Regions from separate parts of the Mycobacterium shimoidei genome, predicted to be linked through region 2. Evidence: predicted binding sites of a transcription regulator. Region 2 holds the regulator's gene; the other holds the start of a gene.

Region 1 (6,596 bases), 210 kb from region 2:
TCTCCTCGACGCTGGCCGACTTGGTGAGGTCGGCGGTCAGGTCGGTGACCGAGCCGGTCGGGATCGGCACCCGCAGCGCGTAGCCGTCCAGCTTGCCCTTCAGCTCGGGCAGCACCAGGCCGATTGCCTTGGCGGCGCCGGTGGAGGTCGGCACGATGTTCAGCGCGGCGGCGCGAGCGCGGCGCAGGTCCTTGTGCGGGCCGTCCTGCAGGTTCTGGTCCTGGGTGTAGGCGTGAATGGTGGTCATCAGGCCCTTCACGATGCCGAATTCGTCGTGCAGCACCTTGGCCAGCGGCGCGAGGCAGTTCGTGGTGCAGGACGCGTTGGAGATGATGTTCTGGCTGCCGTCGTACTTGTCGTCGTTGACGCCCAGACAGATGGTGATGTCCGGGTCGGTGGCCGGCGCCGAGATGATGACCTTCCGGGCCCCTGCGTCCAGGTGACCTTTGGCCTTGGCGGCGTTGGTGAACAGCCCGGTGGATTCGACGACGACGTCGACGCCCAGGTCGCCCCAGGGCAGCGCGGCCGGCCCTTCCCTGACCGCCAGCGCCTTGATTTTGTCGCTGCCGACGACGATCGTGTCCTCGCCTTCCAGGCTGACGTCTTGGGGCAACCGGCCCAAGATCGAGTCGAATTTGAGCAGATGGGCCAGCGTCGCGTTGTCGGTGATGTCGTTGACGGCCACCACCTCGACATCGGCGATGCCTTGCTCGCGCTGCGCCAGTAGGGCCCGGTAGAAGTTCCGCCCGATTCGTCCGAAGCCGTTGATGCCTACCCGGACCGTCACGTCTCTCGTCTCCTTGGTTGCTGATCTGATCCACCGACCAGCCTAGTGGTGTGCCGGGGGCATCGCGAGGTCTGGTCCGACACGTTGCTGACCTGCGGGGTTATTTGCTCACCGGGTCACGGTGGGTGGTGAGGTGGACCGGGAACTCATCACCCGGTTCGGGCCAGGGCTGACGGCTCAGCATGTCGGCGATCGCGACATACCCTTCCTCGATCAGGCCCGCGTTGGCGTCGAAGATCCGGTACCACTGCCGCTGGGTCTGGATTGGCTGGCCTTCGAGGACTATCACCCGCAGATCGCCTTCGGCGAACTGGCACCGTCGTTGCACGGCGGCCAGCAGCTGCTCGTTGTGCAGATGGCCTTCACCGAAATTCCAGCCCACCAGCGGGCCGGCGACGATCTCGCCGTCCCGAATGCTGTAGTCGGCCTCGTTACCCGCTAGCGCGCGCGGCAATAGGCCATTGAGCGCTCGACCATGCAAGTGCAGCGAACGGAACGCCCCCGGGACCTTGTCGGCGACGACTTCGGCGGTCGCCCGATCGTAAAGTTTCACCAACTGGTTGAAAACCAGCGCGGAGCTTTTGACGATGTTCGCTTCGATGCGATCTTCGGCGCCGGCACGGAAACACCACAGGCTGCTGGCCCAGTTCCCGGCGTAATAGCGCATCGCCGGCAGGAACGAGATCTGCTGCGGAAACATATTTCCCGCGATCAACGCCACCGCGAGCACGATCACCAAGACCGCAGCCAGCCACGGTGACGAGATGTCGGTGGCTTGGATCGCGCCGTAGTGCCCGAACAGGTAGAACAGCGAGAAGATAAAGAACACATTCCACTCCAACGGCACCCCCATCGGGAGGTTGGAAATGATGTTGAGGTGGAAGATCACCATGAAGCCGATGAGTAGCCACCGCCACGGTTGTCCATCAGCGAAGAAAACCAGAACGGTGGGCACAATGAATTCGGCTGTGGTTCCGCCGACGTGGGCCATGAGTTTGGGCAAAAGCGAGGGGCGCAGGTCGTTGACCGGGTCACGGTAGAGCTTGTGCTTGAGCCAGGTGAACGCCTTGGCGCGCAGCAGCGCGTTGTTGCTTGTCATCACCGCCACGACATATGGGAAGTGATGGTTGAGTTTGGAGGTCGCCGCTCCCCACCACATGGCGAGCATGATGATCTTGAACGCGGAAACTTGGTCGGTGAAAGCGAAGAAGAACACGAACAGCTTCAGCCAATAGTGTTCGCCGCGGGCGGCCAGGAAGATCGTCTTGTCGCGCAGGCCCAGCACCGCCAACGCGACGATGACCGGCACAACCAGGATCGGGTCGATCACCCCGACGTCGCCGGCGCCCGTGACCGGGCCGCCCCGTCCGGGCGACAGCAGCGCCCATATCCCCGAAGCCAGCACGATGACATAGAGCAGCACGTCGATGAAGGTGCGGGTGTCGCCGGCGGTGAACGGAACCTTGCCCGGCCAGGGCGGTAGCCGAATCGTCTTGGGCCGCAACCAATAGAGGAACCCGCCGATCGGTGGCCAGAATCGTCCGGTGAGCGGGCCGGATCCGCAGCCCAGACCCAACACCTCGAACAGCAGGGTGAAGATGATGGCCTTCTGGTAGACGATCGGCTGCGTCCACCACTGGCTGATGTCGCCGAGGCCGCCCAAACCGGGTGTGAGCGAGATGATTGCGGCGCCGGCGACGACGTACACCGCGATCTTGAACAAGTAGAGCAGATAGACCGCATAGGGCGTGCCGAAGCCCTGTTCGGCCCAGTGCCGACTGCAGACCTCGACCCGGGTGCGCCACGGCAGTGTGGGCCAAGTGTCGTGATCGACGTTGGGAAGTTCCGGTGCAATAAAACCCATGTGCCCTCGCCTGGAAATCAGTGGACAAGTTTGATGCCGACGCTGCGATGACGATAATCGCGGCCCGTGACCGGCACCAGGGTGCGTTGAGTATGTCCTGAATTCGCCGAGCGTTGTGGATGAATGCGCGACTGGGGATAACCCCGGCGGTGAACCGGCTGGCCGATGATCGTGTCAGACGTCTGCAGTACGCTCGAAAGCATGTTCGATACGATGGCGGATCCGTTGGCCGCGGCCGGTATCGGTGACCCGACCGGCATGGTTGAGCTGGATCCGGCTGGGCTGGTGGCGGTGGTGGAGTCGTCGTATCGGATGGAGTCGATGCTGGTGGCGCGGCGCCTGGCGGCCGTGGCCGCGTTACTGCGTTGCCGGGTCGCTGCGGCCGAGAAAGCCGAAGCCGAGCGCGGCTATGCGGTGATCGACGGGTTCGAACAGACCACCGCCGAGGTGGCCGCGGCGATGAACCTGTCCCCGACCGGGGCGTCGTACCTGGTGTCATATGGCGAAGCGCTCGATGTCCGGTTCCCTGCGGTGGCCGCGCTGCTGGCAGAAGGCCGAACCGATTGGCGCACTGTGCGGTTGATCATCAGTCGGATCGATTTGGTCACCGACAAGGCGTTGATCGCCAAGCTCGATCAGTCGTTGGCCGAACGCATCGGCAAATGGCACGGCTGGTCAAAGCAGCGCATCATCAATGCCGTCGACGCGGCAGTAAGGGTAACCGACCCCGATGCTGCCCGCGAGCGCCGTACCAAGGCAGCAGACGACCGCCATATCGGGATTTGCGCGCAGGACAACGGGATGGCTGAGGTTTACGGCACAGTGGCTGCAGCGGCGGCGACGGCGTTTGATCAGCGACTGTCACAGCTGGCGAAACAGGTCTGCGCAGCCGATCCTCGGACGTTGGATCAGCGTCGCGCCGATGCGCTGGCCGCGTTGACCGAAGGCCGTGAATTGGCCTGCGCCTGCGGGAGACCGGACTGCCCAAGCAAGGTCGCTGGCCCTGATCGCAATACCGGCGGGGCGCAAGTGATCATCAACGTGGTGGCCAGCGAGGCGACCGTCAACGGCAACAGCGACCAACCGGGCTACCTGGAGGGCTACGGGGTCATCGACGCTGAGCAGGTGTGTGACTTAGCGGCGACGGCACTGCTGCGACTGGCCGATCCAGAGACCAGCGCCCGCGCCGCACTGCAGTACCAGCCCTCTGCCGCGCTCGAGCGGCTCATCCGTTGCCGGGATCTGACCTGCCGCTTCCCGGGGTGCCATCGCCGAGCAACGCACTGCGACCTCGACCACACCATTCCGTTCAACCATTCCAACCCGGCAGCGGGCGGGCTCACGGTGGCGTCTAACCTCAAATGCCTTTGCCGCCGCCATCACAGGCTGAAAACTTTTGGCGGATGGCAGGATACACAGTTGGCTGACGGCACGGTGGTGTGGACGTCCCCCGCCGGGCAGACCTATCGCACGAGTCCGGGCGGAGCTGATCTCTTCGACCAACTCCGCGCGCCGGCGTGTTCGCAACCCAGTCCCAACCGGCGCAGTCGCTCCAAGCAACGTAGCGCACGAATTGCCTGGGCCCGTAAGCACAACCGTGAGCAGCGCCCGATCAACGAAGCCCGTCGCCGGCTCGAGTTCGCACGCAAAGAGGAAGTCGAGCATCGCAAATTCCGTAATCACATGCGCGACATGCTGTTTCTGTTCAAAGGCAGCGAACCCAGCACCAGCCCGTTCTGCACCTGGGTCAACGACCCGCGCGAACCCGAAGAACTACCACCCGACTGGAAGCCACCGCCGCCGTCACCGCCACCAATACCCGACGATCCACCCTTCTAGGGGTCGCGGGTGGGGGCTTCCGACCTATGCGTCTTCGAGTAGGTCCGGTGTCACCGCCGATTCGGTGTCGGGAATGCCTTCCTGCTTCGCCCTGCGGTCGGCCATCGACAGCAGACGTCGAATACGGCCCGCAACAGCATCTTTCGTCATCGGAGGATCAGCCAGCCGACCCAGCTCCTCCAACGAGGCCTGCCGGTGCTCGATACGAAGTTTGCCTGCCGCTGCCAGATGGTCGGGCACGCTGTCGCCCAGGATTTCCAACGCACGCTCCACCCGGGCGGCCGCGGCGACCGCTGCGCGCGCCGAGCGACGCAGATTGGCGTCGTCGAAGTTCGCCAGCCGGTTCGCTGTGGCTCGCACCTCGCGGCGCATCCGCCGCTCCTCCCACACCAGCCGGGTGTCCTGGGCTCCCATCCGGGTCAACAGCGCGCCGATCGCGTCGCCGTCGCGCACCACGACGCGATCGGCCCCGCGAACTTCGCGGGCCTTGGCGCTGATACCGAGCCGGCGCGCCGCGCCCACCAATGCCAGCGCCGCTTCCGGGCCGGGGCAGCTGACCTCCAGCGCCGAGGAGCGGCCCGGCTCGGTCAGCGATCCGTGCGCCAGGAATGCCCCGCGCCAGGCGGCTTCGGCGTCGGCGATGCTGCCGCCGACCACCTGGGCCGGCAGGCCTCGCACCGGGCGACCGCGCAAGTCGAGCAGCCCGGTCTGACGGGCCAGCGCCTCGCCGTCGTTGGCGACCCGCAGCACATATCGGGTTTGCTTGCGAATTCCGCTGGCGGACAACACGTGTATGACCGCGTTGTAGCCGTAGAGCTCGAAGATGTCCTTGCGCAGCCGCCGCGCGATGCTGCCCAGGTCAACTTCGGCTTCGACGACCACGCGGCCGGCCACGATATGCAGCCCCCCGGCGAACCGCAGCAAGGAGGTGACCTCGGCGCGCCGCGCGCTCACCGAGTTCACCACCAGGCGGCTCAACTCGTCTTTGACTTCGGCCGTCATTGCCACGCGTCGTCACCCCTCGGTCCGTCTGCGCCGGTTTTTTGACGCTCACCTTCAATCGGCATCGGGGCGGTCACCGATTGCGCTGCGGAGCCGATGTCACGCACCCCCACCCCGTCGAGTGCCGCAGCCAACTTCCCTGGGTCATGTAAAGGTGTACCAGGCCGAGCGACGTCGGCGAACTGAACGCGCGCCCTTAGCAGCGTTGCGGTGCGGCGCAATTGCTCCCGCTCCCGTTCGCTCGGCACCCGCTCGGCGTCGATGATGATGTCGTGGACGGTGAAATCCGGCGCGTGCTGGGCCAGCACATGCAGGTGACGCTCCACCGAGAAACCGGCCGTTTCGCCCGGCTCGGGCGCCAGATTGAGCACCAGTGCGCGGCGCGCCGTAGTGGCCTGCAGCGCTGCGGCCAACCCCGGCACCAGTACATGCGGGATCACGCTGGTGAACCAGGACCCCGGCCCGAGCACCACCAGATCGGCGGCCATGATCGCGTCGATCGCCTGACGGGTGGCCGGCGGGTCGGCGGGCAGCAGCCGCACCCGGCGCACCTTGCCGGGCGTGGTCGCGATGGCGACCTGGCCACGTATCAAACGGAAGATTCGCGGATCGGTTTCGAGGCCCGAGACGTCGGCCTCGATCTGCAGCGCGATAGGGCACATCGGCAGCACTCTGCCCTTGACGCCGAGGATGCGGCCTAACTCGTCGAGCGCGGCCACCGGATCGGCCAGCACTTCACTCAACCCGGCCAACAGCAGATTACCGATCGGATGCCCGGCCAGCGCGCCACTACCACCGAACCGGTGCTGCAGGATTGTCGCCCACAGGCGCCCGTGCGGACTGTCAGATGCCAATGCCGCCAACGCCATTCGTAAATCACCGGGTGGTACTACGTCGAGTTCGCTGCGCAGCCTGCCAGAAGATCCGCCGTCGTCAGCCACCGTGACGACGGCGGTGACGTGCGGGGTCAGTCGTCGTGCCGCCGACAGCGTCGCGTACAGGCCGTGTCCGCCGCCCAGGGCGACAATGTTGGGGCTGGGACCTGGAGTCATTCGCGGCCCAGGTCCCGGTGCAGGACGCGCACCGACAGTTGCTCCGCCGACT
Region 2 (6,596 bases):
GAGCTGATCGCCGACTTCACGCCGTGGATCGCCGAAGTGCAGGTGCCCGGCAGCGCGTCGAATCTGCTGGAGTACCGGATGGCTCAGCACGGACATGAGGTCGTCGGCTTCACCGTGCACGTACCGCATTACCTGGCCCAAACCGACTATCCGGCCGCCGCGCAGGCGCTGCTGGAGCAGGTGGCCAAGACGGCATCGCTGCAGCTGCCGGTCCAGGCGCTGGCTGAGGCGGCAGCCGAGATCCGAACCAGAATCGACGAGCAGGTCGAAGCCAGTTCGGAGGTCGCCCAAGTGGTCGCCGCCCTCGAGCGCCAATACGACGCGTTTGTCGCCGCTCAAGAGAGCAGGTCGCTTCTCACCCGCGACGAGGATCTGCCCAGCGGCGACGAGCTCGGCGCGGAGTTTGAGCGGTTCCTCGCCCAACAGGCCGAGAAGAAGTTCGACGACGACAATCCGGCCTGACCCCCGGAGCGGTAGGCACCCATGAGCATCGACGTGACGGTGTTGCGGGTGTTTGCCGATGCCTCAGGCAATTTCGGGAATCCGCTCGCCGTCGTCGACGCCAATAGCGTGCAAGGCCTCAACAGACAGCGCCTGGCGAGCCAACTCGGTTACAGCGAAACGATTTTCGTCGACTTGCCGGTTGCCGGATCGACCACCGCGCATGCGCGCATCTACACCCCGGCCACCGAACTCGCGTTCGCCGGCCATCCGACCGTGGGGGTGGCGTGGTGGCTGCGGGAGCGGGGCACACCGATCCGCACGCTGCAAGTGCCGGCCGGAATCGTGCAGGTGGATTACGACAACGACGTCACCGCGATCAGCGCCCGCTGCCAGTGGGCGCCCGAATTCGCCATCCATGAACTGGAGTCGCTCGACGATCTCGCCGCAGCCGACCCCGCCGACTTTCCCGACGACGCCCAGCACTACCTGTGGACCTGGACCGACCAGTCGGCAGGACGCATACGTTCCCGGATGTTCGCGGCGGGCCTGGGTGTGCCCGAAGATGAAGCCACCGGCTCCGCCGCGGTGCGCATCACCGACTATCTCAGCCGCGATTTGACCATCGTTCAGGGCAAAGGCTCGGTGATCGAAACGACGTGGAATCCCGAGGGTTGGGTTCGAGTCGCCGGCCGCGTCGTCAACGACGGAGTGACGTACTTTGTTTAGCCCTGACGTCTCAGCACCGCGGTGAGGTGGTTTTGCAGCTGCTGACCGACGGCACCCATCTGCACCGAATATGACAGTTCGTCACCGTCGATGCGAATGCGACGACCGAGGGCGGTCACCTCTTTGGCGGTAGGTGTGAGGCCGATTGTCGAAGCGGTCAAGTCGATTTCGATGACGCCGTCGCTCTTCTCGTAGGTACCGACCTCGATTTCGGTGATGCCGCTGGGGTGGGCCAGCACCAGCTCGATGTGGCCGGGCTGCGGCACTCGTAAATATCCGGTCTCGGCGTGCAGCGGCTTGCCATCGGTTGCGGCCTTAGTCTTTTGGCCGTAGGCCAGAAACGGCTTACCGACATGCGTGAAGACGACTTCCTCGAGGTACTCGAACGGCTCGATGGTCGGAAACTTCCCCGAACCCCGGCCGGTCCAGGTACCCAACAGCGGCGCCAGTGCTTCGAGGTCAGGATGCAGGTCGGCGGGCATGTAGCCAGCCTACGTCGTCGCCCTCAGCCCGGACTCGACACCTTGCGATGCGCGCGTAGCGCCTCGATCTCACGCTCGAAATCGTCTGCGGAGGAAAAGGATCGGTACACCGACGCGAACCGTAGATACGCGACCTCATCGAGCTCGCGCAGCGGTCCGAGGATCGCCAAACCGACCTCGTGGCTGGGAACTTCGGGTGAGCCCTTCGCGCGTACGGTGTCTTCTACTTGCTGCGCCAGCAGGTTCAGCGCGTCGTCGTCGACCTGGCGGCCCTGGCATGCCCGACGCACGCCGCTGATGACTTTTTCCCGACTGAACGGTTCGGTGACGCCGCTGCGCTTGACCACGGCCAGCACTGCGGTTTCCACGGTGGTGAATCGCCGCCCGCATTCAGGGCACGACCTGCGACGCCGGATCGCTTGACCTTCGTCGGTTTCCCGCGAGTCCACCACCCTGGAATCCGGGTGACGACAGAACGGACAGTGCATGGCCGCTCCTTCACCGCGCTGGTAGCCGGGTAGTTCAGGACAGCCTGAGCCTACCCGCGCCGCGCTGTGCGGACTCAGCGTCGTCGAGATCGGCCGGCGCCATTCGCCGTGCACGGCTCAACCCGTCAGCCGACCGGGGCGATCAAGGTCTGGCCCGCGGCCAGCGCGGGCGTGTCCAGGTTGTTGAGCTGGCGGATGCGCTCGACGACCTGACCGCGCGGCGCGTCCGGCGCCACGCGCCCGGCGAGGTGCTGCAGCGACTCCCCCGGCTCGACCCGCACCACGGCGAGCCGCTCCGGTACTCCGGCCGAACTGCCCTGCACCGCGTCGCCGAAGTGCGCCACCACCCCCAGCCAGATGGTGATCAACGCGGCGAGCATGGCCAGCGCGACCGTCGTCGCCGGCGTGATCGGGCGCGGCCGATGCGGCGCCGTGGACAGCATCACGCCCGTGCCCCGGTAGCGCGGCGGCGCGACGGCCGGCCGCGACGGCCGCGGACCCCGCGACCTCGGCCGGCCGGCGGGGCTGATCGGCTGGATCCGGACCGGCCTGACCACGCTTCGCCGGCCCGGCCGCGTCGTCTCGATGACTGTCATCTGTGCCCCTTTCCCGAAGAGAGTGTCGATCACTTGTTCGAAATATAATCGATAGTGCGTTCGAATTCCGAACGTGTGATCGAACTGTTGCATTGTGTCGGGCAGCGTACGACACCGCACCGACAAGCACGGACCCCGACGAGGGGGCGCGATTCGACACGCCTCGAACAAATGTTTGAGCTTTGGGACAATTGCGGCTACATTCGTCCCTATGAGCGACAGCAGCGAGGGCCCCGGCGTGCAGCGCCGCGAACGGGCGGCGGATTCAGCCCTGACCGAGCGGCAACGAACCATCCTGGAGGTCATCCGCGCTTCGGTCACCAGCCGCGGGTATCCGCCGAGCATCCGAGAGATCGGTGACGCCGTCGGCTTGACCTCGACCTCTTCGGTGGCCCATCAGTTGCGCACGCTGGAACGCAAGGGCTACCTGCGCCGGGATCCGAACCGGCCGCGCGCGGTCGACGTCCGCGGCGCCGACGAGGCCGCCGGGCCCACCGTGCTCACCGACGTGTCGGGCTCGGACGCGCTACCCGAACCGACATTCGTCCCCGTCCTGGGCCGGATTGCCGCAGGCGGCCCCATCCTCGCCGAAGAAGCGGTCGAAGACGTCTTCCCGCTGCCCCGGGAGCTGGTCGGCGAGGGAGCGCTGTTCTTGCTCAAGGTGGTTGGCGACTCGATGGTCGACGCCGCGATCTGCGACGGAGACTGGGTGGTCGTACGTCAGCAGAACGTCGCCGACAACGGCGACATCGTCGCGGCGATGATCGACGGCGAAGCCACCGTCAAGACGTTCAAGCGCACCGGCGGTCAGGTCTGGCTGATGCCGCACAACCCGGCTTTCGACCCCATCCCGGGGAACGACGCCGCCGTGCTCGGCAAGGTTGTGACCGTGATCCGCAAGATCTAGTCAGCCTTCAGTCCGCCGTTAATCAGCTTTGGTGAAACCGTTCGCTTGCGCGACTTCTTCGCTGCTGAACCATATTTCGGCAAACGCGTCGTCGTAGAGCGAGCTGTCGGGCGTGTAGTACAGACCAAAGCTGGCGTTGCCCTTGACCGGATAGCCGTCAGGTGCCTCGTGCGGGTCGTCCAGCGGAAGGTGGATCGTCGGGTAAGCAGGCCCGCCGGATGCGGCCGGCTCAAGTCCGGCATCGTCGTCATAGTCATTATCGTCGTCATAGTCGTTGTCGGCGGCTGCGTGTCGCCCACCGGAACTCACATTCACATCGCTGGCCGTGGGAATCCCCGTCGGTGCGGTGTCCACCGCGTCGGGATCTTCATCGGCGAGTTCCTGATCGAATCCGGAACGAATCGCGGCGGTGTTGCTGTCGTCGTCCATCCGGCCCTCGTCGAGGCGGGCGCCGACGCCGGCACGCGGCCTCCATTCGACCCCGGGCCGGTCGGGCACGTCCGCCGCCGACTCGGCATACGCATCGGGGAACGGGACCGGGCCGAGGTCGCTGCCAGTGTCGGCCTCCCACTGCTGGTCCGTCTCCGGGACCATGTCGTAACCGCGCTGGATGTCGCGTTCGGGTTCGAGCGCCGGTGTCGGCATGCGAGCAGCGGTAACGCGGCGGCGGCGCCGTCGCACACCCAGTGCGATGAGCCCGAGCAACAGCAGCACCGGGATGATGCCAGACAGCCACCACCATTGCCATGGGCGTTCAGAGCCGGTGTCGGCGGGCCGTGCGACGCCGGACGGAGACTGCTGTCCCGGTATCTGCAGACCGGACAGCGCCGTCGCGAGGTTGGCCGGCTCGGTGCTGAACGTGTTGTTGGCGCGGTCCCAGGAGATTTGGCCGCCGGTGAACTTCTGCGTGACCACGTCGTGGTCCACCGTCTGATCCCCCACCGGCGGGCCCAATTGACCTGCCGCACCCCGCAGTTTGTCCCACGCGGCCTTTATGGCACCGCGCACAACGAACGCCCCGTGGTCGGGTGTCCAAAAGATCACCGGCTCGTCGGTGGCGGAAAACGTGCTGACCCGGCTGGGCTTGATCGGGCCGTCGGCCTCGTTGGTGGTGGGGAACCCCAGGTCGCCGGTGGGCCCGCCTAGTGATTCGTACTTCGCCAAGATGTCGGTCTCGACGGCGTTAGCACCGGTGGCGGGGCTGAAAAACACCTTGCCCTCGGCGAAGTTCTGCGCCTGTCCGTCGTCGCCAATGGGATACTGCCCGCCTTGCTTGGCGCCCAGCGGACCGGTTTCTCCGCCGGCCGAACGCCAGGCCAGATTGATGGCGGCGGTCGCATCGATCGGCACCTGCAGGCCGGTCAGTTGTTCGGCCAGCTCGGGTGGGGTGGTGGTGAACGTCTTGGTCACCCGGTTCCACGACACCCGGCCCCCGCTGAACGGCTGGGTGGCGACTTCGCCGTCGTAGGTTTCATCGCCAACCGGCACTCCGAGTGCGCCGCCCGAGCTGCCCAGCTTGTCCCAGGCGGCATTCATCGCCCCGCGCACGACATAGGCACCGTGCTCGGGAGTCCAGAAAATGACCGGCGTGTCGCTGGCGGAGAAGACGCTGGATCTGCTGTCCGGTCCGGCCAGACCCGGCGCTTCGTCGGTCGTCGGGAAGCCCAGATCGCTGTTCGCAGGTCCACCCAGGGCTTCGTATTTGTCCAGCACCGCCCCGTACAGCGCCCTGGCGCCGGTATCCGGGGTGAAGAAGATCTTCCCGTTGGCGAAGTTCGCGGCGAACCCTGTGCCGATGGCGTAAACGTCGCCTTGTCTGGCGCCGACCTCTGAGTTGTCTCCGCCGGCGGCCTCCCACGCCGCGGTGATCGCATCGGCGGCGTCGCTTTCCGGGGATGCCACGGCGGTCGGCACCCACGCCACGGCACTCGCCGCCACGGCCACCACAGCGAGCGCGCTACGTCGCACTGCCGCCCTCAATCGCCCCTGCTGCCGTTTCACAACACCTCCCGGGCCCCGGACCGTCGCCCGGGCTTCACCACCTTGCGCCGCGCAACGAGGAATTGCGAACTCCTAGCGCTGCCATTATGGAAACAGATACCCACCTGATGTCGAAATGGTGCCCTAATCTTTCGTCGATTGCGCGCGCCTGAGGTGCAACCGCCGCCAGGGGTGCGTTACGGTGCCCAGGGTCCAGCACGGGACACCACGAAAGGAAATCGCATCTCACATGGGTGTTTCCGGACTCGTTTGGTCGCTGACCATCGCAGCGCTCGTCGGCCTGACGGTGTTCGACTATTTCTTCCATGTGCGCAAGTCGCACAGGCCGACGGTGCGCGAAGCAGCCGTCTGGTCGGCCTCTTATTTGCTGGTTGCGATGGTATTCGGGGCTGGTCTGATGGTCTTCGGCAACGCCGCGATGGGCGTGGAATTCTTCGCCTGCTACCTGAGCAACGAAGCGCTGTCCGTCGACAATCTGTTTGTCTTTTTGGTGATCATCGGCAGTTTCCGCGTGCCGCGGGTCGCCCAGCAGAAAGTGCTGTTGTTCGGCACCGTGATCGCGATGCTGGCTCGCATCGCATTCGTATTTCTCGGCGCGGCATTCATCTCGATCTTCAGCTGGGCGTTCTACCTGTTAGCGGTTCTGCTGTTCGTCACCGCGAGCAACGTCATCAAACCGGCGGCGTCCGACGAGCCCACCGCGGACAACGCGTTGATCCGGGTTGCCAAGCGGCTGTTGCGTACGTCCGAGGACTATGACGGCGACCGGCTTTTCACCGTCGAGAACGGCAAAAAGGTGATGACGCCGATGCTGTTGGTGATGGTCGCCATCGGGGGCAGCGACCTGTTATTCGCCTTCGACTCGATCCCCGCGCTCTTCGGTCTGACCCAAGACATCTACATCATCTTCGCGGCAACGGGGTTCTCGCTCTTGGGTCTTCGCCAGTTGTAC

The links. The regulator LexA, encoded in region 2, represses DNA repair genes until DNA is damaged. The targets are predictions, from matches to a motif close to CGAACANNTGTTCG.
Region 1: MSP7336_RS18985 (HNH endonuclease signature motif containing protein) is a predicted target of LexA. The motif match lies at 2,846-2,859, and genes of this name have one in related genera.

Annotation. Positions count from the first base shown of each region.
Region 1 covers NZ_UEGW01000001.1:3,956,492-3,963,087, forward strand. The annotation lists gene gap (type I glyceraldehyde-3-phosphate dehydrogenase) at 1-787, opposite strand, end outside; gene MSP7336_RS18980 (DUF3556 domain-containing protein) at 888-2,651, opposite strand; gene MSP7336_RS18985 (HNH endonuclease signature motif containing protein) at 2,910-4,490, shown strand; gene whiA (DNA-binding protein WhiA) at 4,515-5,492, opposite strand; gene yvcK (uridine diphosphate-N-acetylglucosamine-binding protein YvcK) at 5,489-6,544, opposite strand; gene rapZ (RNase adapter RapZ) at 6,541-6,596, opposite strand, start outside.
Region 2 covers NZ_UEGW01000001.1:4,168,462-4,175,057, forward strand. The annotation lists gene MSP7336_RS20105 (proteasome assembly chaperone family protein) at 1-462, shown strand, start outside; gene MSP7336_RS20110 (PhzF family phenazine biosynthesis protein) at 484-1,170, shown strand; gene MSP7336_RS20115 (peroxynitrite isomerase) at 1,167-1,652, opposite strand; gene nrdR (transcriptional regulator NrdR) at 1,676-2,140, opposite strand; gene MSP7336_RS20125 (LysM peptidoglycan-binding domain-containing protein) at 2,266-2,736, opposite strand; gene lexA (transcriptional repressor LexA) at 2,948-3,643, shown strand; gene MSP7336_RS20135 (sunset domain-containing protein) at 3,662-5,644, opposite strand; gene MSP7336_RS20140 (TerC/Alx family metal homeostasis membrane protein) at 5,874-6,596, shown strand, end outside.